Regions from separate parts of the Serratia grimesii genome, predicted to be linked through region 1. Evidence: predicted binding sites of a transcription regulator. Region 1 holds the regulator's gene; each other region holds the start of a gene.

Region 1 (8,151 bases):
GCTTCCTCAAGCCAAATCTCATGGCTACAACATGCATCACACGGGCTATTGTAGCGGCTGAAACCGTCACAAGAAAACGCCATCTTTTGCAAGGGCATTCCCCATTGTCAGTCGCGTATCACCGGCAAGGCCTTTCCGACCAAAACATATGGACAGAATAACATTTTTAATCTGGCCATTTCACTAATATATTTTTTCACCAAAACACGTCGTTTAATTATTCCCCACGCGTTTTCTGTTGGTTTTTTATACATTAACGGTTTGATTTTTCGGCAAAAAAAATGCCATTAACGTTTTCTCACAATATGGATTATCATTTATGAGTTCTTCGCTGTTTTATATGGCGAAATTCGGGAATACTGTCATTCTTTCGATATCTGTTCCGGGGCCAAGGTTGGTAACGTCGACATGCGTTTAATTCTTACGCTTTTTGTGCTGTTGTTTACACAGCTATTCTTCAATTTGGCGCACGCAGCGCCACAGGCGCGTATTGCCGCTGAGCAGCGCAAGAGCCACGTAAACGAAGCCCGGCCAGATGACCGTAAGAAAAAGAAAGCGGTTAAGGCTAGCAGCAAAAAAGTAAAAGTCACCACCCCGCAAAAAACAGCCAAGGTTCCCAAAGCCAAAACAGAAAAAGCCGCTAAAAAGATCGTCAGCGCCAAATCGAAACACAAAACTCAACAAATCGCCAAAATCAAAGTGACCCCGCCGAAAAAGGGTTACAAAAAAGGCTATGGTCGTCATCGTGAAGCCGGTATGGCAACCGCTAAATTGGCACGTGATGAAAAACCGCTGAAGCTCACCCCAGCACATAAGAAACGCTACCAGCACGCCAAGCAAACCGCGATGGCCAAGCTGATGGACCAAATGGGCAAACCTTACCGCTGGGGCGGTACTTCACCAAGAACCGGTTTTGACTGCAGCGGTCTGATTTATTACGCCTATAAAGACGTGGTAAAAATCAAAATGCCACGCACCGCTAACGAAATGTATCACCTGCGTGACGCCGCACCGATCAAGAAAAATGAATTGGAAAGTGGTGACCTGGTGTTCTTCCGCATTAACAATCGCGGCGTAGCCGACCATGTAGGTGTCTATCTGGGCAACGGCAAATTTATTCAGTCTCCGCGCACCGGTGAAGAAATTCGTATCAGCCAGCTCGACAATGACTACTGGCAAAACCATTACATCGGCGCACGCCGTGTAGTGACACCGAAAACCATTCGATAATTCGTTCTGCGGCTGGCCTTACCAGCCGCTCTCTTCGGTTTAATTCTCCAACGCTTACTGCCGTACCTGTACCTTTCTCAGACTCATCACTGATTTTTATTGCGAAAATTGCTAAGCTAAATACCCACAATAAAAACAGGCCAACCTGTTACCCAGGTAATTGAGTACCGGATGGATCCTGTATAAGGAGGAAGCAATGTCGTTTGAACTACCTGCACTACCGTATGAGAAAAACGCTCTCGAACCCCACATCTCAGCAGAAACACTGGAATACCACTATGGTAAGCATCACAACGCCTATGTGGTCAATCTGAACAATTTGCTGAAAGGTAGCGAGTTTGACGGGTTATCTCTGGAAGCGATTATCAAGGCGTCCAGTGGCGGCATTTTCAACAATGCCGCTCAGGTATGGAACCACACCTTCTATTGGCACTGCTTATCGCCACAGGGCGGTGGTGAGCCTCAGGGCGCATTGGCTACCGCTATCAATCAGGCGTTTGGTTCTTTCGCCGCCTTCAAAGAGCAATTTAGCGAGGCTGCAATCAAAAACTTTGGCGCCGGCTGGACCTGGCTGGTGAAAAAGGCTGACGGCTCGCTGGCTATTGTTAATACGTCGAACGCTGGTACGCCGCTGACCGGTGAAGACAAACCGTTACTGACCGTCGACGTGTGGGAACACGCCTACTATATCGATTACCGCAACGCACGCCCGACCTACCTGGAGAATTTCTGGGCATTGGTTAACTGGGCATTTGTGGAGAAAAACCTGGCATAACGCGGGTTGAGGCAAACAGGCGCACTAAGCTGCGCCTGTTTTTACTTCGGGGATCAGTTCAATGCTGCGGTGAAGCTAAAAGCAATAATCACGGCCAGCGCACAGACAGTGGTGAACAGTGACATTTTCAGATCGGTATCCATTACAACTCCTTTTCAGATTGGTTTTCCCAAGGATAAAAGGCACACAATTAATGCGTCAAACCATTTTCACACAGTTGGCCAATAAAATCTTGTTATCATTTCCCGGTTTATAATACCGATTACCTCTTCCCCTTTTGCTCAATATGGGACAAAATTCGCAGTTCACAACTGTGTACCGGCAAAATGCCCCTCCTGACCAAGCGCTGACGACTTCAACACACTAAAAACTCAGTTTTCGCTTCTTTGGAGAAGGATCTACGCAGGCAAACGATTAACATCACACTTACATACTGCAACATGTGAGTTCAGGAGTCATTCTTTACATGGCAACGATTAAAGATGTGGCCAAACGCGCTGGCGTTTCCACCACCACCGTTTCGCACGTCATCAATAAGACTCGTTTCGTCGCCGAAGAGACAAAAGCGGCCGTGGGTGCCGCGATTAAAGAGCTGCATTATTCACCCAGTGCTGTGGCGCGCAGTCTGAAGGTCAATCACACCAAATCGATTGGTCTGCTGGCAACCTCTAGTGAAGCGCCCTACTTTGCTGAAGTGATCGAAGCGGTAGAAAACAGTTGCTACAGCAAAGGCTATACGCTGATTCTGTGTAACTCGCACAACAATTTGGACAAACAGCGCGCCTATCTGGCGATGCTGGCGCAAAAGCGCGTCGATGGCTTGTTGGTGATGTGTTCAGAATACCCAGACCAATTGCTCGGCATGTTGGAAGATTATCGCAACATCCCGATGGTCGTGATGGACTGGGGCGCAGCACGCGGTGATTTTACTGATACCATCATTGATAATGCCTTCGAAGGTGGCTATCTGGCTGGACGTTATCTGATCGAGCGCGGACACCGCGATATCGGTGCCATTCCCGGCCAACTGGCGCGTAACACTGGGGGCGGACGCCATCAGGGCTTCTTAAAAGCCATGGAAGAAGCCAATATCGACGTGCGCGACGAGTGGGTCGTCCAGGGTGACTTTGAGCCAGAATCCGGCTACAAGGCCATGCACCAGATACTGTCGCAGAAGCAGCGTCCAACCGCGGTATTCTGTGGCGGCGATATCATGGCAATGGGGGCTATCTGTGCCGCCGATGAGCTTGGGCTACGCGTGCCGCAAGATATCTCGGTCATTGGCTATGATAACGTGCGCAATGCGCGCTATTTCACCCCGGCACTGACCACGATTCATCAACCTAAAGAGCGCTTGGGTGAGATGGCATTCACCATGTTATTGGACCGCATCATCAGCAAGCGTGAAGAGTCACAGGTGATCGAGGTTCATCCTAAGTTGGTTGAGCGCCGTTCGGTTGCTGACGGTCCGTTTATCGATTACCGCCGTTAGTCATTCACGCCGGAAGCCACTGCGGTTTCCGGCGTCACTTCACTTAACCATTCCTGATTCAACGTTTCGCTGTCGCCTAAATAGTCCAATAGCCAGGCCATCGCCGGTGATGGCGTATTTTGCTGCCATGTCAGGCAACAGGGGCTGGCAGGAAACGGCTGCTGCAACTGTAGCGCTACCAGTTCCCCACGTTCTACTAACGGCAAGACCTGATGTGCGGGCATCATCCCCACACACAATCCGGCGCACAGGCAATCCACCGCCGACGCCCAGTCCGGCACTACCAACCGCCGTTGGTTATCCAGTGTCCAGGTGACCCGCTTGGGGAGATTACGTGAGGTATCTTCCAGACACAGTGACGGGAAAGGCCGGAGCTGGTCATCGTTCAGTAACCCCTCTAAAGCGGCCAGCGGGTGCTGGGGGCTGGCGACGCATAACCAACGCATGTCGCCCATATCGCGAAAGGCAAACCCACCACCGACCGGCACGGCCCGCGTCGCACCTATCGCCATGTCAGCACGGCCATCCACCAATGCATCCCACACGCCATTAAACACTTCTGGCTGAACCAATAATTCAACGTCAGGAAAATGCCGATAAAAATCCAACACCAACTGACGGCAACGCTGTGGCTTGACGATAATATCTACGGCAATCTTCAACTGACCACGCCAGCCGTTGGCTACTTGCTGACACTGCCGTCGGGTGTCGAGCATTTTTTTGATGACACCACGCGCTTCCTGAATAAATAGCACACCCGCAGGCGTCAGCTCCACATCACGATGACGACGCTCAAACAACGGTACCGCCAGCCATTGCTCAAGTTGCCGCACGGTGTAACTTACCGCTGAGGGTACCCGATGCAATTCCTGCGCCGCTGCGCTAAAGCTACCGGTTCGGGCAACAGCATCCACTACATCCAGAGAATATTCAGACCACATGGTTTTGCCTTCAATTTTTTTAACAGCACTTTGCAAATATTACCGTTTCACAAGCAGAGATCCAGCCGGATACACTTGCCGGCGCTAAAAACCTGCGACAATAAAATATTAACGAGAAATACCATGCGAAATTCCTTTGGTTTTATGTTCTATCTTGCCGGTCTGAGTATGCTGGGTTACCTGGCTACCGACATGTACTTGCCCGCTTTTGGTGTGATGCAGCAAGACCTGCAAATTTCTGCCGGGGCGATCAGCGCCAGCCTGAGTATCTTCCTGGCCGGCTTTGCCTTTGCACAATTACTCTGGGGCCCGCTTTCCGATCACCTTGGCCGCAAGCCCGTACTATTGATTGGTCTGGCCCTGTTTGCCCTGGGTTGCCTGGGCATGTTGTGGGTAGAGAATGCCGTTCAGCTCTGGTCGCTGCGTTTTATCCAGGCCATTGGGGTTTGTTCCGCCGCGGTCACCTGGCAAGCGCTCGTCATTGACCGTTACCGTGAAGGTAAGGCAAACCGTGTTTTCGCCACTATTATGCCACTGGTGGCGCTTTCACCCGCACTGGCACCGCTGGTCGGGGCATGGCTGTTAAACCATATGGGTTGGCGCGCTATTTTCGCCGTGCTGCTGGGCATCACCGTTATACTGCTGCTGCCTACCCTGCTATTGAAAGAAAGCGCCAAGGCGGCACCCACCACCGAAAAGAAAAACAGCCTGACCTTCCTGCAACTGTTGAAATCACCGGCCTTTAGCGGGAACGTCACCATCTTTGCCGCCTGTTCGGCCGGATTTTTTGCCTGGCTGACCGGTTCACCGTTTATTCTTGGTGATATGGGGTACAGCCCAAATGATATTGGCCTGAGTTATGTACCGCAGACCCTTGCCTTCTTATTAGGGGGTTATGGCTGCCGTACCGCATTAAATCGCATTAATGGCAACACGTTACTGCCGTGGCTGCTGGTAGCTTATGGTGTGAGTATGGTGTCTCTGTACTTGGTTGCCACGCTGACTGAGCCGACACTGACCACATTGTTGATTCCGTTCTGCGTGATGGCATTGGTCAACGGAGCCACCTACCCAATCGTAGTGGCGAATGCGCTAACGCCATTCCCAGAAGGCACAGGTAAAGCCGCAGCCCTGCAAAACACCTTGCAGTTGGGCCTGTGTTTTGTCGCCAGTATGCTGGTTTCGGCATTTATTGCCCAACCCCTGCTGGCAACAGTCACGGTGATGGTGTCGACGGTAGTATTGGCTGGAATGGGCTATATGCTGCAACGCGGTAAAGTGGTGGATGACAGTCAGACAACGCGACAGGAACATGCTAACTCTGCGTCATAATTGTCATTATTAATAATCACTTAAAGAATATTTTTGCCGAGTGCGATTTACAGTTGAGTAAGCGCCTCGGCAAGCCTATACTCAAAACGACCTTTTAAAATAACACTTTTATAATTTCTTTATCACAAATTGCTGTTGTGTACGCGCATGGCGTCACACTTTTTTAAGGATTGTCTTTCCCGCGTTTCTTGCGCTGGAACCTTCTTAAAATTTTCCTCTGTTCATAGTCGGATATCAGACGCCACGGGACTTTTTACCGTAGGTAAACGTATGCACCCGCAGAATTTGTCTAAGCTATTTTTTGGCGGGTCATAAGTCAGAAGAAGGTGATGGAGAAGCTATGAGTTCATCGTGTATAGAAGATGTGAGCATCCAGGACAACCAATGGTACCGTATCGCTCATGAAATGCTCAGCATGGCCGGTATTGAAATAAACGGCTCACGCCCTTTCGATATTCAGATTAAAAACCCCGATTTTTTTAAACGCGTTCTACAGGAGGGTTCTCTCGGCCTTGGCGAAAGCTATATGGACGGTTGGTGGGAATGTGAACGGCTGGATATATTCTTTCAACATGTTGTCCGCGCCGGTCTGGAAAAGAAACTCCCCCGCCATCTAAAAGATACTCTCCGAATTGCCGCTGCGCGATTAACCAATTTGCAATCGAAAAAACGCGCCTGGATTGTCGGTAAAGAGCATTACGATCTGGGGAACGACCTGTTTACGCAGATGCTCGATCCTTATATGCAGTATTCCTGCGCCTACTGGAAAGAGGCAACTACGCTGGAAGAGGCGCAAGATGCCAAGCTGCGGATGATTTGCGAAAAACTGCAGCTACAACCGGGTATGCGTTTGCTGGATATCGGCTGCGGTTGGGGTGGGCTTTCCGCCTATGCAGCAAAAAACTTTGGCGTGTCCGTGGTGGGCGTAACCATTTCTGCCGAGCAACAAAAGCTGGCGCAAGAGCGCTGTGCCGGGCTGGACGTCGAAATTCTGCTGCAAGATTATCGCGATTTGCACCTACAGTTTGACCGTATCGTTTCTGTCGGCATGTTTGAGCACGTCGGCCCCAAAAATTACCGCACCTACTTCAATGTTGTTGAGCGTAATTTAAAACCGGGCGGCTTATTCCTGCTACACACCATCGGTTCGAATCGGACAGATATGAATGTTGACCCGTGGATCAACAAATATATCTTCCCGAATGGCTGTTTGCCTTCCGTTACCCATATCGCCCAAGCCAGCGAAGGGCATTTTGTGATGGAGGACTGGCATAATATTGGCGCTGATTATGATCGCACGCTGATGGCATGGTACGAGCGATTCAAACAAGCGTGGCCAGAACTCGCCCAACGTTATTCCGATCGCTTCGAACGCATGTTCAGTTATTATCTGAACGCCTGTGCCGGCGCATTTCGCGCGCGGGATATTCAACTGTGGCAGGTGGTATTCAGCCCGAAAGGCGTTGAAGGTGGTATCCGCGTTCCGCGATAACACTGCGCAATAAAAAACCCCGGTAAATCAGCCGGGGTTCTTTTCATACCTTGATGACCTAATAGGTATCAGCCGCAATAAACGCGGATGATTTTATCATCACTGTCACCCAGGAAGTTCAGACGGCGCAGATTAAAGTCCATCGTAACTGCTGAGTTATACGGAATAGCGCGCACCTGTGAGTCAATCCGCACACCTTCAAGCGCTGACAGCGGTTTACCTACATAGCTCTGATACTGTGCCGCACCGCAGGTATCATTTTCTGCGTCCACGGCCGGGTTGGCTGCGCCCTGTTCAGGCGAACTGCTACAAGCACTCAGCGCCAACAGCGCCGTTAACATCAACGTTTTCCCATAAAACTTCACGCGTTTGCTCCTCTCTGGTTTGTCGTCCGTCAGATCTTCTGCGACAGCGCGCTCGCCGCCGCCATCGCCGCTTCACGGCTCGCTAAAACACGCTCAACGGTGTCCACCACCGCCTGTGTTTGCGGGTCGATCTCAATATTCACCTTATCACCCAGGCGTTTTTTACCCAGCGTGGTGCGTTCCAGCGTTTCCGGGATCAGATGTACGCAAAAACGATTATTCACGACTTCACCTATGGTCAGACTAATACCATCGATGCCAATGAAGCCTTTATGCAGAACGTATTTCATCAATTCGGCGTCTGGCATCCGCAGCCACACCTGGCGATTATTCTCAGAGGTATAAATCTTGGCCACCTCCGCCGTGCAGATAATATGGCCGGACATCAGGTGACCGCCAATTTCATCATTAAATTTGGCTGCCCGCTCAATGTTGACAACATCCCCCAACACCAGATCACCGAGGTTAGTCAAACGCAGCGTTTCTTTGATCAGATCAAAGCTGACGCGGTTGCCTTCCACCGC
Region 2 (8,151 bases), 2.4 Mb from region 1:
GTGGGCAACCATGCAAGCCACGGTACGCAAATGAAAGGCCGCCTGCTGGATGCTGTCCCACTGACCACACTTTCCGGGGTTGGAGCCAGCCAGGCGGGGAAACTGGCCAAAATTGGCCTGGAAACCATTCAAGATCTGCTGCTCCACCTGCCGTTACGCTATGAAGACCGTACCCGGCTTTATCCAATAAACGACCTGCAACCAGGTATCTTTGCCACGGTAGAAGGCGAAGTTCTGCGTACTGACATCAGTTTTGGTCGGCGGCGCATGCTAACTTGCCAGATCAGTGACGGCACCGGCCTGCTCACCATGCGTTTCTTTAACTTCAATGCGGCGATGAAAAATAGCCTGGCAACAGGTCGTCGCGTAACCGCCTATGGCGAAGTTAAACGCGGTAATCATGGCGCAGAGATTATTCATCCTGAATACCGTATTCAGGGGGAAAGCAGCGAGGTTGAGCTGCAAGAATCATTGACGCCGGTCTACCCAACCACCGAAGGCATACGACAGGCCACGCTTCGCAAACTCACCGATCAAGCACTGGAGTTGCTGGATACCTGTGCGATTACCGAGCTACTGCCATCGGAGTTGAGCGGTGGCTTAATGAGCCTGCCAGAGGCATTACATGCTCTGCATCGCCCACCGCCGGATATCCAATTGGCAGATTTGGAGCTGGGTAAACACCCAGCGCAAAAACGTCTGATCATGGAAGAATTACTGGCACATAACCTCAGCATGCTGGCGGTGCGCGCCGGTGCACAAAGTTATCAGGCGCTCCCCCTGATGCCGGACGATCGGCTTAAAAAACAATTCCTCACTCAGTTGCCCTTTGCACCTACTGGTGCACAAGAACGCGTGGTGGCCGACATCGAAGCCGATATGCAAAAAGGCTTCCCAATGATGCGTCTGGTGCAAGGCGACGTTGGCTCCGGCAAAACGCTGGTAGCGGCACTGGCGGCACTGCGCGCCATCGCCCACGGTAAGCAGGTGGCATTAATGGCGCCCACCGAATTGTTGGCCGAACAACACGCCAACAATTTTCGTCAGTGGTTTGAACCGCTGGGGTTGGAGGTCGGCTGGCTGGCTGGCAAGCAAAAAGGCAAGGCGCGTATCGCGCAGCAAGAAGCGATTGCCAGCGGGCAGGTGTCGATGGTGGTTGGTACGCACGCCATTTTCCAGGAACAAGTACAATTTTCAGGTCTGGCGTTAGTGATCATTGATGAGCAGCACCGGTTTGGCGTACACCAGCGCCTAGCGCTGTGGGAAAAAGGTGAAGAGCAAGGCTTCCATGCCCATCAGTTGATCATGACCGCCACGCCAATCCCACGCACACTGGCGATGACTGCCTATGCCGATCTCGACACGTCAGTGATAGATGAACTGCCACCGGGCAGAACGCCAGTCACTACCGTCGCCATTCCCGACACACGACGTGCCGATATTATCCAGCGGGTAAAAAGCGCCTGCATGGAAGAAGGCCGGCAAGCGTACTGGGTGTGCACACTGATAGAAGAATCTGAGCTGTTGGAAGCCCAAGCGGCAGAAGCCACGTGGGAAGAGCTGAAAACCGCGCTACCCGATCTGAACGTTGCGCTGGTGCATGGTCGCATGAAGGCGCAAGAAAAACAGGCGGTGATGCAGGCTTTTAAACAGGGCGAATTGCAACTACTGGTGGCAACGACAGTGATTGAAGTTGGTGTCGATGTGCCCAATGCCAGCCTGATGATCATCGAAAACCCAGAACGGTTGGGACTGGCACAATTGCATCAGTTACGCGGCCGCGTAGGCCGTGGCGCCGTGGCTTCACACTGCGTTCTGTTGTACAAAACGCCGTTGAGCAAAACCGCACAGAAGCGTCTGCAAGTACTGCGGGACAGCAATGACGGCTTTGTTATTGCCCAGCGCGATCTGGAAATTCGCGGACCAGGCGAACTCTTGGGTACACGCCAAACCGGCAGTGCTGAATTCAAAGTGGCTGATTTACTACGCGACCAAGCGATGATCCCGGAAGTACAACGCGTCGCCCGCCATATACATCAACAGTACCCGGAACATGCCCGTGCGCTGGTTGAACGCTGGTTGCCGGAAAAGGCACGTTATTCCAATGCCTAACCTCCTGCTATAGAAAAGGGCGCCAATTGGCGCCCTTTTCGTTTATGACAACAACAACTCAGCCAATCGCTGGAAATACCGGCAGCAGCAGATACAGCTTAATCACAATCGCGTTGGCGATATCAATAAAGAACGCCCCCACCATAGGGACCACCAGAAACGCGAGATGCGATGGGCCGAAACGATCGGTAATCGCCTGCATATTGGCGATCGCCGTAGGCGTGGCGCCCATACCGAAGCCGCAGTGGCCTGCAGCTAATACCGCAGCATCGTAATTTTTGCCCATCACACGATAGGTGACGAAAATCGCGTACAACGCCATCACCAGCGTCTGCACCGCCAAAATCGCTAACATCGGCAATGCCAGGGAAGCCAGTTCCCACAACCGCAGGCTCATCAACGCCATCGCCAGGAACAACGACAGGCTAACGTTGCCCAGTACCGACACGGCTCGCTCAAACACGGTATAGAAACCCGTGAAGGCCAGTGTGTTACTGAGGATCACACCAACAAACAGCACACAGACAAAGTTTGGCAGTTCAAACACCGTGCCATTCAGTAAGCCAGAGATCAGCTGACCCAGGCTCAAACAGATGGCAATCATCGCTATGGTTTCAATCATGACCAGCGAGGTAATTAAACGGCCACTTTCCGGTTTTTCAAAACCGCTTGGCTGAACGCTGTCATCCGGAGAGCCTTCTGGTGTAGAAGAATGCTTCACCAGGTAACGCGCCACCGGACCGCCGATCAGGCCGCCCAATACCAACCCAAAGGTGGCGCAGGCCATCGCAACTTCCGTGGCATTTTCAAAGCCGTAACGCTCAATGAACAACTTACTCCAGGCCGCCCCGGTACCGTGGCCGCCGGAAAGGGTTATGGAACCGGCGATCAGACCCATCAACGGATCCAGACCAAGCATTTTCGCCATGCCGATGCCGATAGCGTTCTGCACCAGCAGCAAACCCAGCACCACAAACAAAAATACCATCAATGCCTTGCCGCCCGCGCGCAACCGCGCCAGGTTGGCATTGAGACCAATAGTGGCAAAGAAGGCCAGCATCAACGGGTCTTTCAACGACATATCGAAGCTGATTTCCCAGTTTGCGAGCTTTTTCAGCGCTAATAACAGAATAGCCACCAGCAAGCCACCGGCGACAGGTGCGGGAATGGTGTATTTTCTTAACAAAGGAATACTGGTGACGCATTTGCCCCCAAGGAGCAAAACCAGTGTTGCCGCGACTAACGTGCCATAAGTATCAAGATGAAACATCCAGGTACTCCATGTAAGGGGAAAGATCCAATTAATAAATAATAAGTTATAGAAAACCGCTTAGTTTTTAAAACTTGATGAGTGCAGGATTAGAAGTAAAAAACGCTGATAATACAAGAAAAAATGAATGAAAATGCGACATAACCGTCGATTCTGCTAACAGAATATTAACGCGCAACCGTTTGCTTTTATGGGGCAAATCATTAAAATGCCTGCTTTGCCGTTTCCGGAAATGCCACATCATGACCATGCCATCTGCCGAGCTCGATGCAGTGCAAAAAGCATCCTCAACGCCTCGCAATAGCGAACTCATTTATCGTCTGGAAGACCGACCACCACTGCCGCAAACTCTGTTTGCCGCCGGTCAGCACCTGCTGGCGATGTTTGTTGCGGTGATCACCCCAGCTCTGTTGATCTGTCAGGCATTAGGTCTACCGGCACAAGACACCCAGCACATCATCAGCATGTCGTTATTTGCTTCCGGTTTGGCCTCTATTTTGCAAATTAAAACCTGGGGACCGGTCGGTTCTGGCCTGCTATCGATTCAAGGCACCAGCTTTAACTTCGTTTCACCGCTGATTATGGGTGGACTGGCACTGAAAAACGGTGGCGCCGATGTCCCTACCATGATGGCAGCACTGTTTGGCACATTGATGGTCGCCTCCTGCACCGAAATCCTGTTATCTCGCGTACTGCATCTGGCGCGCCGCATCATCACCCCGCTGGTATCTGGCATTGTGGTGATGATTATCGGTTTGTCGCTGATCCAGGTCGGACTGACCTCCATCGGTGGCGGCTATGCCGCGATGAATGATCACAGCTTCGGCGCGCCAAAAAACCTGATGTTGGCCGGCGCCGTACTCTTGGTCATTATTCTGCTTAATCGCCAGCGTAACCCGTACCTTCGCGTCGCCTCGTTGGTGATCGCCATGGCGGTTGGTTACCTTCTGGCATGGGCAATGGGGATGTTGCCAGAAACCCAGCCTGCCACCGAAACAGCGGCGATTATCATCCCAACACCGCTGTATTACGGTTTGGGCTTTGACTGGAACCTGCTGCTACCGCTGATGCTGATCTTTATGGTCACGTCATTGGAAACCATTGGGGATATCACCGCGACCTCTGACGTATCGGAACAACCGGTCAGCGGCCCGCTGTACATGAAACGCCTGAAGGGCGGCGTGCTCGCCAACGGCCTGAACTCTATGCTGTCCGCAGTGTTCAATACTTTCCCCAACTCATGCTTCGGTCAGAACAATGGTGTGATCCAACTGACAGGTGTTGCCAGTCGCTATGTGGGGTTCGTAGTGGCGTTGATGCTGATCGTGTTGGGCTTGTTCCCGGCAGTAGCCGGTTTCGTCCAGCACATTCCTGAACCGGTCTTGGGCGGTGCGACCCTTGTGATGTTCGGCACCATTGCCGCGTCGGGTGTACGCATCGTGTCACGTGAACGACTGAACCGCCGCGCGATCATGATCATGGCGCTCTCACTGGCCGTTGGCATGGGTGTCTCTCAGCAACCACTGATCTTACAGTTCGCGCCGGACTGGCTGAAAACCCTGCTCTCTTCTGGCATTGCTGCCGGTGGTATCACCGCTATCGTGCTGAACCTGATATTCCCGCACGAACACGAAAAACAATAACTGTCACACAGCTTGTCAAACGGCCGCTTGCGGCCGTTTTTTATTGCCTATCAGACCATTGCACTTGAGATGCCCAGCTAATTACGGCATAAACAGGGTATCTTTTTTGACCGACGCGGATGTAGACGATGAAATTTATCGGGAAACTGTTGCTGACGTTGCTACTGCTGGTAGTGCTGGCCATTGCATTGTTGTACGTCATCGGGCAAACCCGTTGGGCTGCGGGCTGGTTAAGCCGCTGGGTCAGCGATCATAGCGAATATCGCCTGTCGGTGGCGAAACTCTCTCACTCATGGGGTCAACCCGGCCAAATCAGTCTGGAAGATGTCCAGTTGGCTAAAAAAAATCAGCCGCCATCACTGGTCGCCAAACGTCTGGACCTGGGTCTCAGCCTGCGCCAAATTACCGAGCCGCGTTATTTCCATAGCGTAACATTGCGCGACGGTACGCTTAACCTCCAACAGCAAGACGCGGGATTGCCAATACAGGCCGATGTATTGCAACTGAGCAATATGGCGCTGCAATCCAACGATGAAACCTGGCAGCTCAACGCGCAACAGGTCAATGCTGGCATCACACCATGGCAACCCAACGTCGGCCACCCCTTGGGCGAAAACAACCAGTTCCAGTTCAGTGCGGGCTCAATGACACTGAACGGCATCCCCGCCTCGCAAGTCCTGGTACAGGGCGAGCTTAAACAAAACCAGTTGCTCCTAAGTAACTTCGGTGCCGATTTGGCGCAAGGTGATTTGACGGGTGTAGCCACCCGCAGCGCCGACGGCAGCTGGCAGGTGGAGCGACTGCGTCTGAGCGGTGTGCGTCTGCAGACGCCACTCACGCTGGAACAGTTCTGGCAACGCTTTACCGCCATGCCACCAATTACGCTTAAACGTTTTGATTTGATTGATGCACGGCTAGAAGGAAAAGAGTGGGCATTCAATGATCTCGACCTGTCACTGCAAAACGTCACCTTCCAACAGGGCGACTGGAGTAGCCCAGACGGCTCGCTCAACTTCAACGCCAGTGATCTAATCGACGGCGGCTTCCACCTGATTGATCCGATCATGAATATGCGGCTCTCACCCGCCGGTATCGCTATTCAGCAGTTCACCACCCGCTGGGAAGGCGGGCTGTTGCGCACCTCGGGCAACTGGCTGCGTGCCAACAACCGACTGCAACTCGATGAGGTGGCTGTCGCGGCACTGGAGTACACCTTACCGAGTGACTGGCGTGCGTTATGGTTACAACCGCTGCCACACTGGTTGGCGGAGGTATATGTCAATAAGTTGACCACCAATCGCAACCTGATCATCGATATCAACCCGGCCTTCCCATTCCAGGTCACCGCCTTGGACGGTTACGGCAGCAACCTGCTGCTGGCACGCGACCACCAATGGGGCATCTGGTCCGGTACGCTCAACCTGAACGGCAGTGAAGCCACCTTCAATAAGATCGACGTTCGTCGCCCATCACTGGCACTAAACGCCAATGACGGGCAGATCAACGTTACCGATCTCAGTGCTTTTATGCCTCAAGGGTTGCTGGAAGCCAAAGCCACCATAGAACAACTGCCGGGCAAACCCTTTACGCTATCGCTGAATGGGCGTTCAGTGCCGGTAAACACGCTGCAGCAATGGGGATGGCAGTCTGTTCCGTTGGAGGGTGATGGTAATCTGCAATTACAGTTGAAGGGCTTGTTGAACAGTGATGGGCCATTTAAGGCTTCATTGCAGGGCCAGTTGCAGGCCACCGCACGTGACGGTCAGACGGTTAACCAACAACTGCCTTAATGGTTGATTGGCCCTCTCGACGTTGAGTTGAGAGGGCCACAATATCAACTGTCTATTGCCTCACATCCGCCCTGATCCAAAGGCACATCTGGTTCAGCAGGCAACACCATGTAAGTGCCTTCAAACACTGCCCCTCTGTCATCGTCGCCGAACAGATGAACCTCTGCCTGCACGCGTGCACGCCGACCACGAGCCAGGCGAGCAAGATCTCCGCTCAATGAACTGAGATCCGCCACCGCTCGCGGTCGGCCAGTGATTGGCTTGCTGTAACGAATGTGGGCATCAGCCAGAATAATGGTGCCCCCCAGATGGCGTTCACGCAGCAACAACCAGATCAGACCCCAAGCAGTCAGCGTAGCAAGGGAAAACAGACTGCCGGCAAACAGCGTATGGTGCGGGTTCTGGTTGCCGATCTCTGGCATGGTGGTGACAAAACGTTGGCCAGTATATTGGCTGATGCGCACTCCCATCTTCTCGCTAAGCGGAATATGATCGTACCAGGCTTGCTGTAACTGGCCGCACCAATCGGGGCGATGCAGAATATCGTCCAGCGTCGCCACGGGTTTAATCATCAGAAAGTGGCGAATCGGTGTGGTTTGCGGCGCGGTAATCTCGCCCTGATTAACAAAGCCAAGTTTGGCAAAGAAATCCACCGCGTCCTCACGGGCGCTACAGACTACACGCTTCACGCTTTCCTGACGCGCCACAGACTCAAGGGTCATCGCTACCAGCGTCCCCAAGCCTTTGTCCTGCACCGTCGGGTCGACAGCCAGAAAACGAATGGCGGCCTCATTATCGGCGTTGATATACAACCGCCCGATAGCGACAATTTTACCGCCTTCGTCCACCACCATTTGGTGATGCGCCATGGCGTCATAGGCATCCTTTTCCGATCCCACCGGTTGGTGCAACGGCTTGCGCAGCATTTCCCAGCGGAACTGGTAGTAATCCTTCAGTTCTTGTTCTGTTACCGGTACTCGTAGGTGATACATAGACGCCTTCTCTCTCAGAATACTTAGACTTGAAGCCAAAACGTCACCGGCCCATCGTTCACCAGCGCTACTTTCATGTCAGCCGCGAATTCTCCAGTCTGGGTTTCTATGCCGCGCTCGCGGCACTGGCCAACAAAATATTGGTATAACCGATCGGCTTCCTGCGGGACTGCTCCGCGTGAGAAGCTCGGACGCATACCTTTTTGCGTGTCCGCGACCAACGTGAACTGCGACACCACCAGCAGACTACCTCCTGCCTGTTGGACATTGAGATTCATCTTGTCATTCTCATCGCCAAAGATGCGGTATCCCAACACACGCTCGCAAAGGCGCACAGCCTTTTG
Region 3 (8,151 bases), 1.5 Mb from region 1:
GCACGCCATTACACAACCCGCGCCAACCGGCATGGGCTGCGGCCACTTCATCACCGGCCTGCGAGCAAAACAGCACCGGCAAGCAATCTGCCGTCATCACTGCACACACCTGCCCCGGCACATTACTGTAAACCGCGTCCGCACGCAGATCGGTCGGCGTTCGCCCATCTAACCGTACGACACGCGTACCATGTATCTGTTCCAACCAAACCGGCATCTGCGGTAGAGCTGCCCCCACCACCAGCCGTTGGCGGTTATCCGCGACTGCCCGAGCCTCATCACCCACGTGGGTTCCGAGGTTGAGCGAATCATAGGGTGGCACACTAACGCCACCACTACGGGTTGTGCTGCAGGCTTTTACGCCTGCAGGCAGCGGCCAATCCGGCAAGATGAGCGAATCCATTACCAGTTCATCTGATCTTTGAATTCTTCGGTGTCAGCTTTCAGTGCGTTAATCAGATCGACCATATCCTGTGGCAGCGGCGCATGCCACTCCATTTGGATACCGCTGATCGGATGATATAAACGCAGCATGGTGGCGTGCAGCGCCTGGCGATCGAAACCGCGCAGTGTGGCAATAAATGCGTCTGACGCACCCTTTGGCGGACGTGGACGGCCACCGTATAGCTGATCACCCACCAGCGGATGGTTAATGTGCGACATGTGCACACGGATCTGGTGAGTACGACCGGTTTCCAGACGCAAACGCAAACGAGTATGTGCGCGGAAGTGCTCCATAATACGGTAATGCGTCACCGCCGGTTTGCCCATTGGGTGTACTGCCATATGGGTGCGTTTGGTTGAGTGGCGCGAAATTGGCTCCTCAACGGTACCGCCTGCAGTCATGGTACCGATAGCAACCGCTTCATATTCACGCGTAATTTCACGCGCCTGCAGTGCTTCGACCAGTCGAGTTTGTGCTGGAACGGTTTTCGCCACCACCATCAGACCGGTGGTGTCTTTATCCAAACGGTGCACGATGCCGGCACGTGGCACATCGGCAATTTCAGGATAATAGTGCAGCAATGCATTGAGCACAGTGCCGTCCGGATTACCGGCGCCAGGGTGCACAACCAGATCGCGTGGTTTGTTGATCACCAAAATATCACTGTCTTCGTAAACGATATTCAGGGCGATATCCTGCGGTTCCCAGCGTGCCTCTTCTTCTATCTGTGCATCAATGGCGACCGTCTCTCCCCCCAGCACCTTCTCTTTCGGTTTGTTTATCGTTTTGCCATTGACCTGCACCCGATTGTCCAGGATCCAATCTTTTATGCGAGATCGTGAATAATCAGGGAACAATTCGGCCAAAGCCTGATCTAAACGTTGTCCGAGTTGAGATTCGGCCACCGTTGCGGTGAGTTGTACTTGTTGTGCCATATGCAGCTTCTTCGTTAACGTTGGGTTTTCACGGCGATGCCGTTTAATATAATGTGCTATTGTACCTGGTCTTTGTCGGGAGCTTAACGGACAGTCTCCCGGAATAACACCCTGAGGATAATCAAAACGTCATGACGCGTATGAAATATCTGGTGGCGGCAGCCACGTTGAGCCTGGCGCTGGCAGGTTGCTCCACATCCAAGGATGCGGTTCCCGACAACCCACCTTCGGAAATCTATGCTACTGCCCAGCAAAAACTGCAGGACGGTAACTTTAAGGGCGCGATTACGCAACTCGAAGCGTTAGATAACCGCTATCCTTTCGGGCCGTACTCTCAGCAGGTCCAGTTGGATCTGATTTATGCCTACTACAAATCTGCCGATTTACCGCTGGCTCAGGCGTCTATCGATCGTTTCATGCGTCTGAACCCAACGCACCCGAACATCGACTACGTGATGTACATGCGTGGTCTGACCGATATGGCGTTGGATGACAGTGCATTGCAAGGCTTCTTCGGGGTCGATCGTTCAGACCGAGATCCTCAGCATGCACGCGCGGCGTTTCGCGATTTCAGCCAGCTGATTCAGCAGTACCCGAACAGCCAGTACGTGACCGATGCAAACAAGCGTCTGGTGTATCTGAAAGACCGCCTGGCCAAGTATGAGCTTTCGGTGGTGGAATACTACACTAAACGCGGTGCCTACGTCGCGGTCGTTAATCGCGCCGAGCAGATGCTGCGTGAATACCCAGATACCAAAGCGACGCGCGATGCGTTGCCGCTGATGGAAAATGCGTATAAGCAGCTGCAACTGAACGGTCAGGCCGACAAAGTGGGCAAAGTGATTGCTGCCAACCCAGCATAACCTGATTGGCAACAGTAGAAAAACAAAACGGCAGCCGAGGCTGCCGTTTTCATTTGCCGAATACTTAGCCAAAACAGGATAAATACACAAGCAAAAACACAGTGTTAGCAATAATGCCCCACCGCGCATCCCTTCAATAATGCGCGTTCCGCTCACAAGACTCAAGCGTTAGATAGCCAATACAAATGCTGAATCACAGATTGAACTAACTTTGCAAAAAGTGACAAAAAAACGTGATTTACATCACGCATTTAAACAAAAAGCGAGGTATGCTGGATCCATCCAAGACGGAAAGACAGAGAGGTAAGTTATATGACATTGAACATTACCAGCAAACAAATGGATATCACTCCCGCAATCCGCAGTCACGTCGAAGACCGTCTCACCAAACTGGAAAAATGGCAGGCCCAACTGATTAACCCGCATATCGTTCTATCCAAAGAACCACAAGGGTTTGTTGCCGACGCCACCATTACCACACCTAACGGCCCGCTAGTTGCCAGCGCAAAACATGATGACATGTACACCGCCGTTAACGATTTGATCGCCAAGTTGGAGCGCCAGTTGAATAAGGTGCAGCATAAAGGCGAAGCACGCCGTGCCGCGACCAGCGTGAAGGACATTATTCCGGAAGTAGAGCCGGAACAGGAATAACCGTTTAGCGGCTGTTTCACATCAAACGCGCCTGAGGGCGCGTTTGATGTCTGGTTTTTTTATTGACGAGATAAAAGCCTGCGGTTACTTTAAAACCTGTATCACACACTCTGGATAACACATGGTCCGTAAACCGTTTTTCTTCGCATTCTTTTTTACCTTCCCCTGATTGGGAGGCGTTTCGTCGTGTGATAAAGAATGCGAAGACGAACAGCAAAGCCTCCTGAAAACAGGGGGCTTTTTTTATGGCTATTTTACAACGTATAAAAATACAAGGCAGAAGCTGATTATGACTGACAACCCGTTACTCGTGCTGCGCAAACGCATCAGCGCACTGGATCTGAAATTGCTGTCCTTGCTGGCAGAGCGCCGTGAGCTGGCGGTAGAAGTAGGCAAAACCAAACTCCACTCCCATCGGCCAATCCGCGATAAAGAGCGTGAGCGCGACTTGCTGGATGCCCTGATCGCTGCAGCCAAGCCCTATGACCTGGACGGTTTTTACGTCACTCGCTTGTTCCAACTGATTATCGAAGATTCTGTATTGACTCAGCAGGCGCTATTACAGAGCCAACTCAATCAAATCAGCCAGCATTCCGCCCGCATCGCATTCCTTGGCCCTAAGGGGTCTTATTCACACTTGGCTGCGCGTCAATACGCCGCGCGTCATTTCGATCAGTTGATCGAATGCGGTTGCCAGAAATTCCAGGATATCTTTACCCAGGTCGAAACTGGTCAGGCGGATTACGCCATTCTGCCAATCGAGAATACCAGTTCAGGTTCGATTAACGACGTCTACGATCTGCTGCAGCACACCAGCCTGTCGATCGTCGGCGAACTGACCAACCCTATCGATCACTGCGTCCTGGTTGCCAATGATACTGACCTTGCACAGATCGAAACCGTGTATAGCCACCCTCAGCCATTCCAACAGTGCAGCCAATTCATTAACCGCTACCCGCACTGGAAAATTGAGTATTGTGAAAGCACCGCAGCAGCGATGGAAAAAGTTGCCAAATTGAACTCACCAAAAGCTGCCGCATTGGGCAGCGAAGCTGGCGGTGCACTCTATGGTCTACAGGTGTTGGAACATAATCTGGCCAATCAACAGCAGAACATTACCCGCTTCATTGTGCTGGCGCGTAAAGCTATTGACGTCTCAGAACAAGTCCCGGCTAAAACGACGTTGATTATGGCTACCGGTCAACAGTCAGGCGCGTTGGTAGAAGCATTGTTGGTACTGCGCGATAACGGCATCATCATGACCAAACTGGAGTCTCGCCCAATTAACGGTAATCCGTGGGAAGAAATGTTTTATATCGATGTGCAGGCTAACCTGCGTTCTGAAGCGATGCAGAAAGCGTTGAGGGATCTGACGCCAATCACGCGTTCGCTGAAGGTGCTGGGTTGCTACCCCAGTGACAACGTGGTCCCGGTCAATCCGTCCTAAATGCGATAAAAAAGGGTTCGGCAGTGCCGAACCCCAATACGCTATTACTGCCGGCTGTCGTTCGCCTGACGTAACAACGAGCGACTTTCCACCAAGAAACGCTGCGCATAGTCACCAAACCAATGCTCTACTTTCTGGAAACTTTGAATAAAGGCCTGTTTATCGCCCTGTTCCAGCAGCTTTATCGCCTCACCAAACCGTTGGTAGTACCGCTTGATCAATGCAATGTTCTCTTCCGACGACATGATGATATCCGCATACAGTTGCGGATCCTGAGCAAACAGCCGCCCGACCATCGCCAGCTCTAACCGATAAATCGGTGAAGAGAGTGCCAGTAACTGTTCCAACTGAACGTTTTCTTCTGCCAGGTGCAAGCCATAAGCAAAGGTCGCAAAATGGCGCAGTGCCTGAATGAAGGCCATGTTCTGATCGTGCTCAACCGCGCTAATACGGTGCAAACGCGCGCCCCATACCTGCAGCTGCGCCAGCAACCATTGATAGGCTTGCGGCTCGCGACCATCGCAATACACCACAACTTGTTTGGCTACACTGCCAACGTCTGGACCAAACATCGGATGCAGACCTACCACAGGACCGGCATGAGCAGCCAACATAGCATTCAACGGACGATTTTTTACCGAAGCCAGATCGACCAGGATACAGTCCGCCGGCAGCTGCGGTAACCGTTCAATGACGCTTTCGGTCACGTGAATAGGTACGCTGACAATCACCATTCCGGCGTCTGCCAGCAAAGCATCGGCCTGCGGCCAATCTTGCTGATCCAATACCTTGACTTGGTAGCCGGACAGCGTCAGCAGACGATTAAACAACCGGCCCATTTGGCCGTTACCGCCGATAATGACAATCGGACGCAGCTGTGGATTCAGGGTTTTAAAGCCTTTGTCATTCTCACTGACGTAAGACTCACGCATAACCCGACGTAGTACGTCCTCGATCAAGTCAGGCGGTACACCAAGATTGTCTGCTTCCTTACGCCGTGAGGCCAACATTGCGGCCTCACGTTCAGGAACATAGACGGGTAAGCCGTGGTGGCTTTTCACCTCACCCACTTCCGCTACCAGTTGTAAACGTTTTGCCAACAGCTCCAGCAGCGCTTTATCCACTTCATCAATTTGATCGCGCAGCGCGGTCAGTTCAGCCACCATAACTTACTACTCTCCAGTGCGAGCCGTCAGCGCGGCGCCGAGTTCCTGGTGCATATGGCGCAGCAGCGTCTCTGTACTTTCCCAGTTAATGCAGGCATCGGTAACAGAAACCCCGTAGCGCATATCTGCACGCGGTTGTTCAGAAGACTGGCTACCTTCGTGCAGGTGGCTTTCCAGCATAATGCCGGTGATCGAACGGTTACCCGCTTTGATCTGCTCTACCACGGACTCAGCAACCGCCGGTTGACGGCGATAGTCTTTATTCGAGTTGCCATGGCTGCAATCTATCATCAAGGACGGGTGGAGTCCCGCGTCCTGCATCTGTTTTTCACAGGCTGCAACGTCTTCGGCACTGTAGTTTGGTGTTTTGCCGCCACGCAGGATCACATGCCCATCTGGGTTACCTTGCGTTTGCAGCAGGCACACTTGCCCTGCCTGGTTGATGCCGACAAAACGGTGCGGCATCGCCGCTGCACGCATGGCGTTGATTGCCGTACCCAGGCTGCCATCGGTACCGTTTTTGAAACCCACCGGCATCGACAAACCTGAAGCCATCTCGCGGTGCGTCTGCGATTCTGTGGTGCGCGCACCAATCGCTGACCAGCTGAACAAGTCTCCCAGGTATTGCGGGCTGTTCGGATCCAACGCTTCTGTCGCCAACGGCAGGCCCATACCCACCAAATCCAGCAACAGGCGACGCGCGATGTGCAAACCGGCTTCAACATCAAACGAACCATCCATGTACGGATCGTTAATCAGGCCTTTCCAGCCGACCGTGGTTCGTGGTTTTTCAAAATAGACGCGCATAACGATATACAGCTGATCGCTCAATTCAGCCGACAGGGTTTTCAAATGACGGGCGTAATCCAGTGCAGCATCCGGGTCGTGGATTGAACAAGGTCCGCATACCACCAGCAGGCGATGATCGCGCCCCTGCAAAATATCAGCGATGGTTTTGCGTGCGGTCGCGATTTCATTTTCATCGCTGGCGCTGAGCGGGAACTGGTTCTTCAGTTCTTCCGGAGTGATCAGAATTTGTTCTGCACTGATATGAACGTTATTGAGCGCGTCTTTTTGCATGATGCTATTCCTGTCGTTTGCCGTTATGCGTAAGCGTTAATACAACCTTGAGCGTTTCAGGTCCTTACCATATCATGAGATGTAAAGTTTTCAATCCGATATCTGTAAATAAAAAATTACCACTAACAAATCATCTTGAAAGGCCGCATTGAAATAGACAATCGAAAGCAATCAATAATATGATTTATAAATAAAAACAATCAAATACAACCAAAATTTTCGTTTATCTCTTTTAATCTTAAAAGGTGGACATCATTGCCACCAAGTGTAAATATAAATGTACATTGCATTTTTAACGGCAAAGTATCAGGCCGCGATACAGCTCTCGCTCTCATCAGGATTATCGAACACGGCTACCCACCCGCTGTTGCCACCAGACGACAACCTTGGCCAAAAACCAGCCAAACACTAAGGATACTCAGCATGATATGCCGCAGGAAGGGGTTAATTAAGTAGAAGAAAAGTGAATAAGTGATGATGAGAAATTAAAAACTTAAGCTAATCGTAGCTATTTTGGTCGCCATGACGAACCGATATAATGTGACCGAAATCACTTATAATCACTCTTAACAACTGGATCCAAAATGCTCTCTTTACGCGCTCGCCGCGCTATTCCGCTGTTCATTAGCTGCTTAACGACTTTCACCAGTGTTTCAGCCCTTGCCGACAATACGCTTTTTACCGCGATGGACGATCCGGCCACCGCGAAAAAGCCGTTTGAAGGTAACGTCCAGGCGGGTTACAACTCTCAGTCAGGCAACTCGCAAAGCTCAACCCTGTTGGCCAACACCAGCATGACCTGGTTCAACAGCGATGCTGCCTACAGCCTCTGGGGAGCTGCCAACAACACCACCTCCTCTAATGTGCGTTCGTCAGAAAAGTATCAGGCCGGTGGCCGTACCCGTTATAACCTGACCGATCGAAACTATTTGTTCGGCCAAGCAAGTTGGCTGAGTGACCGCTTCAACGGTTATGACTCCCGTTCCACGCTGACCGGCGGTTATGGTCGCCAAATCTTAAACGGGCCTCTCAGCGATCTGCGTGTTGAATTTGGTCCAGGCGTTCGTCACGATGAATATCATGGTGGTGGTCGTTCAACCAAAGCGCTGGCCTACGGTGCAGCTAACTATTCGTACCAGTTAACCGACAACACCAAGTTCTCCGAAGGTGTGTCCGCACTGGCTAACGAAGAAACCACCTTGAACTCGGAAACCGCGCTAAGCGTCGCGATTAACGAAAGGTTCGCACTGCGTCTGGCTTATAACGTGACTTACAACAGCAAGCCGCCAGCGTCCGCACCGAAGAACACTGATACCACAACGTCCATCAGCCTGGTATACGGTCTGTAATTTCCCGCCTCTATACCTAATCTTCTCTAAGCCCATCATTGATGGGCTTTTTTTATGTCCAAAGTTCGAGGTTAAACATTTTGCTAAAAACATCACGTGAGCTATTGACGACTTTAGCAAATAGCTTAATACTGTATATATACACAGTAATTATTGAACGGGTACAGAGCATGAACACTATCAATTATCACAGTAGATACTGCGAGCATCAC
Region 4 (8,151 bases), 1.6 Mb from region 1:
CCAGCACGGAAGGCGTCAGCGATGTACCAGATACGGTCAGAGCCCGCATCTTTCAGCTCACGACGAATTTTGGTCAACGCTTCCGGGTCATCCAGGCTGACTTTCGGGTCAAAACCTGTGGCACCGACTTCCAGACCGCGCAGGGCTTTTTGCAGCGACTCTTGTTGGGTGCGGCCAATGGCCATCACTTCACCAACGGATTTCATTTGCGTGGTCAGACGGTCGTTAGCACCGGCAAATTTCTCGAAGTTGAAACGAGGAATTTTAGTCACAACGTAGTCGATAGACGGTTCAAACGATGCAGGCGTACGACCACCCGTGATGTCGTTCATCAGTTCATCGAGCGTATACCCCACTGCCAGCTTGGCGGCGATTTTAGCAATCGGGAAGCCTGTAGCTTTCGACGCCAGTGCCGAAGAACGGGACACGCGCGGGTTCATTTCGATGACGATCAAACGGCCGGTTTTCGGGTTAACCGAGAACTGTACGTTAGAGCCGCCGGTTTCCACGCCGATTTCACGCAGCACCGCCATCGAGGCGTTACGCATGATTTGGTATTCTTTGTCGGTCAACGTCTGCGCCGGTGCTACGGTGATTGAGTCACCGGTATGGATGCCCATGGCGTCGAAGTTTTCAATCGAGCAGACGATGATGCAGTTATCATTCTTATCGCGCACCACCTCCATCTCATACTCTTTCCAACCAATCAGCGACTCATCAATCAACAGCTCTTTGGTTGGTGACAAGTCCAGACCGCGTTCGCAGATCTCTTCGAACTCTTCGCGGTTATAAGCGATGCCGCCACCGGTACCCCCCATCGTAAAGGAAGGACGGATGATGCATGGGAAGCCAACGTCAGCGGCAACCGCCAGCGCTTCTTCCATGTTGTGTGCGATGCCTGAACGCGCGGTGTCCAGACCGATTTTCTTCATTGCTACGTCAAAACGGCGACGATCTTCAGCTTTATCGATCGCGTCAGCGGTCGCGCCAATCATGGTCACGCCAAACTCGGCCAGCACGCCCTGACGTTCCAGCTCCAGTGCACAGTTCAGTGCGGTCTGACCGCCCATGGTCGGCAGCACGGCATCTGGACGCTCTTTTTCGATGATTTTACGCACCACTTCCCAGTGGATTGGCTCGATGTAGGTCGCATCTGCCATTTCCGGGTCGGTCATGATGGTGGCCGGGTTGGAGTTCACCAGAATTACCCGGTAACCCTCTTCGCGCAGCGCTTTACACGCCTGGGCACCCGAGTAGTCGAACTCACACGCCTGGCCGATAACAATCGGGCCAGCGCCGAGGATCAGGATGCTTTTTATGTCTGTACGTTTTGGCATTTTTTACTGCTCCTGATTATTTGGCGTTAGAACGGTAAGTCTCGATCAGTTCGATAAAGTGATCGAACAGCGGCGCGGCATCATGTGGGCCCGGGCTGGCTTCAGGGTGACCCTGGAAGCTAAACGCTGCTTTATCGGTGCGGTGAATGCCCTGCACCGTGTGGTCAAACAAGGATTTATGCGTGATGCGCAGTTCGGCCGGCAGGTTATTTTCGTCCACCGCAAAACCGTGGTTCTGCGCAGTAATCATGACGCAGTCGTTATCCAGGTCTTTCACAGGGTGGTTGCCGCCGTGGTGACCAAGCTTCATCTTCACGGTTTTTGCGCCGCTAGCCAGTGCCAGCAACTGGTGGCCAAGACAGATGCCAAACACCGGAATGTCGGTCTCCAGGAACTGTTTAATCGCCGTGATAGCGTAATCACAGGGCTCTGGGTCACCTGGGCCGTTGGACAGGAAAATACCATCCGGATTCATCTTCAATACATCATCTGCCGGGGTCTGTGCCGGTACTACCGTCAGACGGCAGCCGCGATCCACCAGCATACGCAGGATGTTGCGCTTGGCGCCGTAATCATATGCCACAACGTGGAATGGCAGTTCAGAAGCTGTCTTGGCTTCCGGCAGTTCGCCTTCCAGTGTCCAGCTACCCTGCTGCCAGCTGTAAGCTTCCTGGGTGGTCACTTCTTTAGCCAGATCCATGCCTTTCAGGCCTGGGAAGGCTTTCGCCTTCGCTAACGCCAAAGCAGCATCCGGTGTGTCAGCAGCGATGATGCAACCGTTCTGAGCACCCTTCTCACGCAGCAGGCGAGTCAGCTTGCGGGTATCAATATCGGCAATCGCCACGATGTTATGACGCTTCAGGTATTCAGACAGGCCTTCTTCGTTGCGGTAGTTGCTGGCAATCAGTGGGAGGTCACGAATGACGAGGCCTTGGGCGTGTACAGCGGAGGATTCTTCGTCGGAAGCATTGGTGCCGACATTGCCGATATGGGGATAAGTAAGAGTAACGATCTGGCGGGAGTAGGAAGGATCAGTGAGGATTTCTTGATAACCGGTCATCGACGTATTGAAGACCACTTCCCCCACTGCCGTACCCTCTGCCCCGATGGCCCGACCGTGGAATTGGGTTCCGTCTTCGAGAACCAATAGCGCTGACTTAATCAAAACACCCTCCAAGGAATAATCAATCACAATATTTGCATATTAATTCAGATATCGCGATCTAAATCAATGCAAAAACCGCCCTCAAGGTCAATTTTTGGCAAATTGGGCGCATTTTAATGATGAGTGCTTCACTTGTCTACCCAAAGCGCCATTTTTTCTCTTATTTTTGCACTTCTCGGCGTTTAATAGCCTCAGTCGCCATAAAAACACCGCTAAACTCGGGCTGGTAAACGGTTGCGGGATGGGATGACAGAAAATAGCAATAATGAAGACCCAATATCGGGTTGAAAACATCACCAACGCCTATTACGAACGAAAAAACCCACAAAAACACAAAAAAATACACGTCACTAACAATAATTATGACGAAGACATCATTTTTCATGTTAAAAAAAAGGACAATAAAATTATTGTCCTTTAATCATATGGTTATGATTAATACAACCACATCACGATGGTGTATAAATTAATTACAACTGGTCAAGACCCAGTACATCACGCATATCAAACAGACCTTTATCACAGTTATTCAACCATATAGCGGCTTTAACTGCGCCACTGGCAAAAGTCATGCGACTGGAGGCTTTATGGGTGATTTCCACCCGCTCGCCAATGTCGGCAAACATGGCTGTGTGTTCACCAACAATGTCGCCAGCACGAATAGTGGCAAAGCCGATACTCTTTGGGTCACGCTCGCCGGTATAACCTTCACGTGCATACACGGCGCACTCCTTAAGATCACGCCCTAGCGCACCGGCGATCGCTTCCCCCATCGCCAGCGCGGTCCCTGACGGGGCATCCACTTTATGGCGGTGATGTGCTTCTACAATTTCAATATCGGTATAGTCACCCATCACTTGGGCAGCTTTTTCCAACAGTTTCAGCACCAGATTAACGCCCACACTAAAGTTGGCAGCAAACACGACACCAATCTGCTCGCCAGCAGCGCGGATGGCATCTTTGCCCGCATCGTCAAAACCGGTGGTGCCGATCACGATAGCTTTTTTATGCTCGACGCAGAAAGCCAGATACATCAGGGAGCTTTCCGGACGAGTGAAGTCGATCAGAATATCAAAATCATCGACAACGCTTTCCAGACTGTCGCTAACAGCCACGCCCAACGTACCGATGCCTGCCAGTTCACCAGCATCAACACCGATCAGACTTGAACCCGGGCGTGAAATCGCCGCACCCAGCACCACACCAGGCGTCTGTTGTACCGCCTGGATCAATTGACGACCCATACGGCCGCCGGAACCCGCAATCGCAATGCGGATTTGTGAATCAGTCATACATGCTCTCTTGTCATTGTGATATCAGCACCCGAGATAATCAGAGCGACACCCAGGCTGCAAAGGCGTTTTCCCCGATGAACGTACTCTTACGGGTGAGTGAACACAGCCAACACGGATGCCACTTCAAATATAGTGGGGATATTGGTTCAGGTTAACTGCCACACCTTATCACCACCAGAGGATTCATTTCATAATTAGAAAATTATGATATTCCCTGCTTTTCATCAGTAATGCTGTCAATGGGTTAACATTCGCTGCAATAAACACCCATTCGCGATTGTACATAATCATGCAGTTTTGACTGGATAAAACTGCATAAAAAAGGCACCACGAAGGGTGCCTAAAAGGTCATGAAACGGGTTGTTCACCCGGTTAATGCCACCACTTCCTCAGCGATCATCGCCAGCGCATCATGACGAGCATAATCAGCCTGGACCAGCGCCGCACGCTGTCGATACAGTGGTTGTGCCAGAATCTGCCGCACAGCCTGCCTCAACTGTGCTTCATCCGGATTGCTGGTCTGTAGGTTTACCCCACAGCCCGCAGCGACCACCCGCGTAGCTGCCTCGAGTTTATCCTCCCCCGTACCGGCGACAATCAAGGGGACACCGTGATCCAACGCGGCGTTGATCGAACCGTAACCGCCATTGGTGATCAGCAGCGCCGCCTGCGGCAACCAGTGATCGAAAGAGATAAACTCTTGTACCTTAGCGTTGGCAGGCAACAACGCCAACAGTGCTTCGACCGAACGCCCGCCAGTGGTCGCCAAAACCCGCACTGGTAACTGCGACAGCGCCTTCAGTGTTGGCACAATCAACTGGTGCAGATCGACATTCGCCAGCGTGCCCTGCGAGACGATCACCAACGGACGACGATCTGACTCATCCCACAGATCTGGGGTCTGCTCCGCCGTCGCTACATGGCGTAATGGACCGATAAAGCGCACGCTGTCAGGCAAATCGTCACGGGGATATTCCAGCGCCGGAGTGGCCAGTTGCAAGAAGCGATCACAGCCGCCAATCAATGCATCAGTAAACGCTTGTTGCAGTGGCTTACCGCCGGATTGAGCCATCGCAAAATCAAAACGCTGTTGCACTTCATCGATGAGCAAACGGGTCTCATCATCCACCAGTTGCTCACGCAGCAGATCACGAGGCAATAATGCGGGGGGTATACGCGGCCCGTAGAAGATCGAATCCGTTGAAGAATACGACAACGGTGTCACGCCAATGCCGAGCACCGGGGGACGATCCATCGTCTGCAACAGTGGCAACACGCCATAGAAGCAGTTTTCCACCATCAACAAATCCGTGGGCTCAGCCGCAATCGCGATGCGTAATTGCTGATCCAATAGTGGGATCGGCGCAGCAAAAAAATCTTTCAGCGCTAACGCCATCTGTGCATTACCGGGAGGCAACGCAGCACGCTCTGGAAAGTGCTGTTCAAGATAGCGGTAATCAAAATCCACCCGCTCATCAAAGGCGATAAATTGCGCGCCAGCCGCTTCTGCACGTTCACGAAACAGGGCGCCGGTCATCACCCGAACCTGATGCCCTTGCGCAATCAGGTGTCGAGCAATGCTCAGCATCGGATAAACATGACCCGGCGTTGCCACTGCGGTCATCAGAATACATGCCATAACGGGTTAAACCTCTGCGTTAGCCGGCTTCAGCGCCAGATTGGCGCACACCGGGTGACTCTGAATATGCACGCGCTGCAAATGGCGTGCGGAACGGGCCGTGAAACCTTCACGGCCGTGCAATAACGAGAAGTTGTCAGCTATGACCACGTCACCCTGCTGCCATTGATGGGCATAATAGTGGCGCGGATCGTACAAGTGCTGCTGCAACGTCTGATGGAAAGCCTCCTGTTGATCTTGCGGCACGCCGTGGTATTCCAAAGCATGCTGATTCAGGAATTTCTTGCCCTCGGTCGGTGGCTCGTTGTAACGCATGATCTGCCCATGACCGCTTGGATGCGTCACCACCAGTGGCGAACATACCTCACCGCCATAGTGCACCACCTGCTTAATACGATAGGAGATCGATACCGTCAGCCATTGGGCCAATAGTGATTCATCGACATTGGCCAGCAAGCGTGTGGTATCAACAAAGGTAGTCTGTCCGCCTTCATCCTGTGAAGGTGCAGCAACGCAGTGGAACAGCTGGAATTCTGGAATGGTCGGCTTGTACATACCATCCCAATGCAGTGGCACATAACTGCTGTCGAAAATGTGATCCTTGGCGTCCGGGTGTTCTTTCACGTCCAACACAGCACCGAACGGCCACATCATGATGTCTCCCCACCCCTCGGCATAATGAGTCAGTACCTGTGGGTCGTTAAAGCCGGAATCAAAGCCGCGCAACACCAGCAGATGATGCTGCTGCGCCAATGCCCGCAGTGCAGCCACCGGCAGTTCGCTGATGTGCTGCCCAGAGTGCATAGGGGTCAGTACCGCACCAAAGGGGGTATTCAGTTCAATGCGGCAGTTCAGTGTTTGATTGTCCATCAGTAACTCTCCTTGAATCGAATTTGCTGCTCACACGGCAACCGTGCCGTTAAAAGACGCCCGCCAAGATTGCGGGCGTAATCTGGCCTATTACGCCATTTAAGGCTGTTCGATCAGGTAATGGCTGGGTGTCCCGCGGATCGTTACCAGCTCACCCGCTAACTGTTGAGCATCCTTGCGCTTCATCAATACAAACTGTCCGTTGATGTTCGCCGCTACACCGTGCCACGGGGTCAGCCAATCATCTTTTGTTGGCATCATATGGATGCCCATTTTCAGGCTGTCCGCAGGCTGCGGATGAATAGACAAGCGTATCGCCGATGGGAAATGCTGGGCCAACAAATTGCCCCAAGCCCAGCTACGCTGTATCACGCCACACGCACGTTGTTTGGCATCTTTTTGCAGCGCCGCGTTGGAACCAGCGTAATCAGGAAGTTGACTGTCTTCATACAAAAAGCGGGTGATGGCGCGATACAGCTGTAACCCTTGTTCATCCTGCATCAACTGTTGTTTGATCGTCGTTTCCGATTCGGCATAGCCGTCGACCAGCAACTGACGCAGGAGATCGTAATCACCGGTATGTTCGGCCAACCCTTCCACATCGCCCAGGTTGAACACGCTCAGGTGAGTCGCCCCAACTTCGTGTAACAAGTTTTCAATTTCGCGCTGATAGTGGTTAATGGCGTCGTCGCTGACGCGGATCAAATCACCGAAAACATGACCGTCAGAACAGATGACGATATGCGCACCTGGCGGGTAATAAAGCTGAATACGCTGGCAGAGAGAATTAAGGAATATCAGCGACAGCCGTTCTGCCATATCGGGCACCGAACCAATCACCTTATTAGTATTAGGTGATTTTGTTGGGAAGGCCGGGAGTACAAATTCAATACGCTGTTGGTTTTCAATAAATGCACGGATACGCGGTAATTGTACCTGAGAAACGGCATGTTCTTCCGCAGTGTTTGAGGTTTCCAATCCTGGGAACCGACGTCGATATTGCAATAGCTCATGAAGGATTTTTAACGATATTGTATTAATACGAGCACTATCCACAATTAACTCCTGTTCAGATGTGGCGCAGGCAATTTATTCGCAAACGCAATAAGACTTATCAAAAAGAGAGATGACGCTCGGGAAATAAGTCTGCCCTCACGATTTATCTGCTTCAGGCAATATAGAAGAGAAAATGCTATATTATTAGCCCGTATAATTCACAATCTTGGTTAAGTTGAACTTAACAAACTATGAGTAATATTCTAAAACGCATGGCCATTTTTTCTAAAGTTGTCGATTGCGGCGCGTTCAGCATGGCAGCCAAAGAATTAGGCATTACTACTTCCGCCGTCAGCCAGCATATCCGCTTGCTGGAAACCGAACTGGGCATTCAATTACTTCTACGTTCTACTCGTTCATTGAGCCTGACCGAGGCCGGACTGTGTTTTTATGAGGATTGTGTACTGATGATCCATGCAGCCGAACGGGGACAGCAGCGTATCGCTGCCCTGCGCGGCGAACTGGCGGGGGAATTGCGCGTCGCCACCTCCACGGAGTTTGCCACCCATTATCTGGTGCCGGCGCTGCAAAGCTTCCTGGACGAACACCCACGGATCACACTGAGATTGGAGATTCATGACGAAAAAATCGACCTGATAGGCCAACGCATTGATCTGGCAATTCGTGGTGGTGTGTTAGCCGACTCCAGTTACGTCTCGACCCGGCTGGCACGCTTTCGCGAAGTCCTGTGTGCCTCTCCGGCCTACCTTGCCAGCCACGGCATACCCGATAGTCCTCAGTCACTAACCCACCACCAATGGGTCACTTTTACTCCCTTGGGCAATCCGC

What was found. The regulator PurR, encoded in region 1, represses purine synthesis genes. The targets are predictions, from matches to a motif close to CANGCAAACGTTTGCNTG.
Region 2: the regulator PurR is predicted to act here: its motif matches at 3,554-3,571, upstream of SGBXF1_RS23630 (nucleobase:cation symporter-2 family protein).
Region 3: the regulator PurR is predicted to act here: its motif matches at 2,280-2,297, upstream of raiA (ribosome-associated translation inhibitor RaiA).
Region 4: the regulator PurR is predicted to act here: its motif matches at 2,726-2,743, upstream of carA (glutamine-hydrolyzing carbamoyl-phosphate synthase small subunit).

The regions. Positions count from the first base shown of each region.
Region 1 covers NZ_LT883155.1:2,321,809-2,329,959, reverse strand. The annotation lists gene SGBXF1_RS11020 (C40 family peptidase) at 409-1,230, shown strand; gene sodB (superoxide dismutase [Fe]) at 1,427-2,005, shown strand; gene cydH (cytochrome bd-I oxidase subunit CydH) at 2,059-2,148, opposite strand; gene purR (HTH-type transcriptional repressor PurR) at 2,472-3,497, shown strand; gene punR (DNA-binding transcriptional activator PunR) at 3,494-4,438, opposite strand; gene punC (purine nucleoside transporter PunC) at 4,562-5,770, shown strand; gene cfa (cyclopropane fatty acyl phospholipid synthase) at 6,111-7,262, shown strand; gene SGBXF1_RS10985 (I78 family peptidase inhibitor) at 7,331-7,627, opposite strand; gene SGBXF1_RS10980 (riboflavin synthase) at 7,657-8,151, opposite strand, start outside.
Region 2 covers NZ_LT883155.1:5,062,574-5,070,724, forward strand. The annotation lists gene trmH (tRNA (guanosine(18)-2'-O)-methyltransferase TrmH) at 1-34, shown strand, start outside; gene recG (ATP-dependent DNA helicase RecG) at 31-2,112, shown strand; gene gltS (sodium/glutamate symporter) at 2,171-3,382, opposite strand; gene SGBXF1_RS23630 (nucleobase:cation symporter-2 family protein) at 3,625-5,025, shown strand; gene SGBXF1_RS23635 (AsmA family protein) at 5,154-6,815, shown strand; gene fabY (fatty acid biosynthesis protein FabY) at 6,860-7,807, opposite strand; gene dtd (D-aminoacyl-tRNA deacylase) at 7,831-8,151, opposite strand, start outside.
Region 3 covers NZ_LT883155.1:864,544-872,694, reverse strand. The annotation lists gene yfiH (purine nucleoside phosphorylase YfiH) at 1-403, opposite strand, end outside; gene rluD (23S rRNA pseudouridine(1911/1915/1917) synthase RluD) at 403-1,380, opposite strand; gene bamD (outer membrane protein assembly factor BamD) at 1,512-2,243, shown strand; gene raiA (ribosome-associated translation inhibitor RaiA) at 2,556-2,897, shown strand; Phe leader region at 3,018-3,144, shown strand; gene pheL (pheA operon leader peptide PheL) at 3,019-3,066, shown strand; gene pheA (bifunctional chorismate mutase/prephenate dehydratase) at 3,187-4,344, shown strand; gene tyrA (bifunctional chorismate mutase/prephenate dehydrogenase) at 4,389-5,510, opposite strand; gene SGBXF1_RS04020 (3-deoxy-7-phosphoheptulonate synthase) at 5,517-6,590, opposite strand; gene SGBXF1_RS04015 (DUF481 domain-containing protein) at 7,175-7,939, shown strand.
Region 4 covers NZ_LT883155.1:688,016-696,166, reverse strand. The annotation lists gene carB (carbamoyl-phosphate synthase large subunit) at 1-1,337, opposite strand, end outside; gene carA (glutamine-hydrolyzing carbamoyl-phosphate synthase small subunit) at 1,354-2,502, opposite strand; gene dapB (4-hydroxy-tetrahydrodipicolinate reductase) at 2,973-3,794, opposite strand; gene SGBXF1_RS03235 (glycosyltransferase) at 4,162-5,421, opposite strand; gene SGBXF1_RS03230 (TauD/TfdA dioxygenase family protein) at 5,443-6,306, opposite strand; gene pvcA (L-tyrosine isonitrile synthase) at 6,406-7,362, opposite strand; gene SGBXF1_RS03220 (LysR family transcriptional regulator) at 7,554-8,151, shown strand, end outside.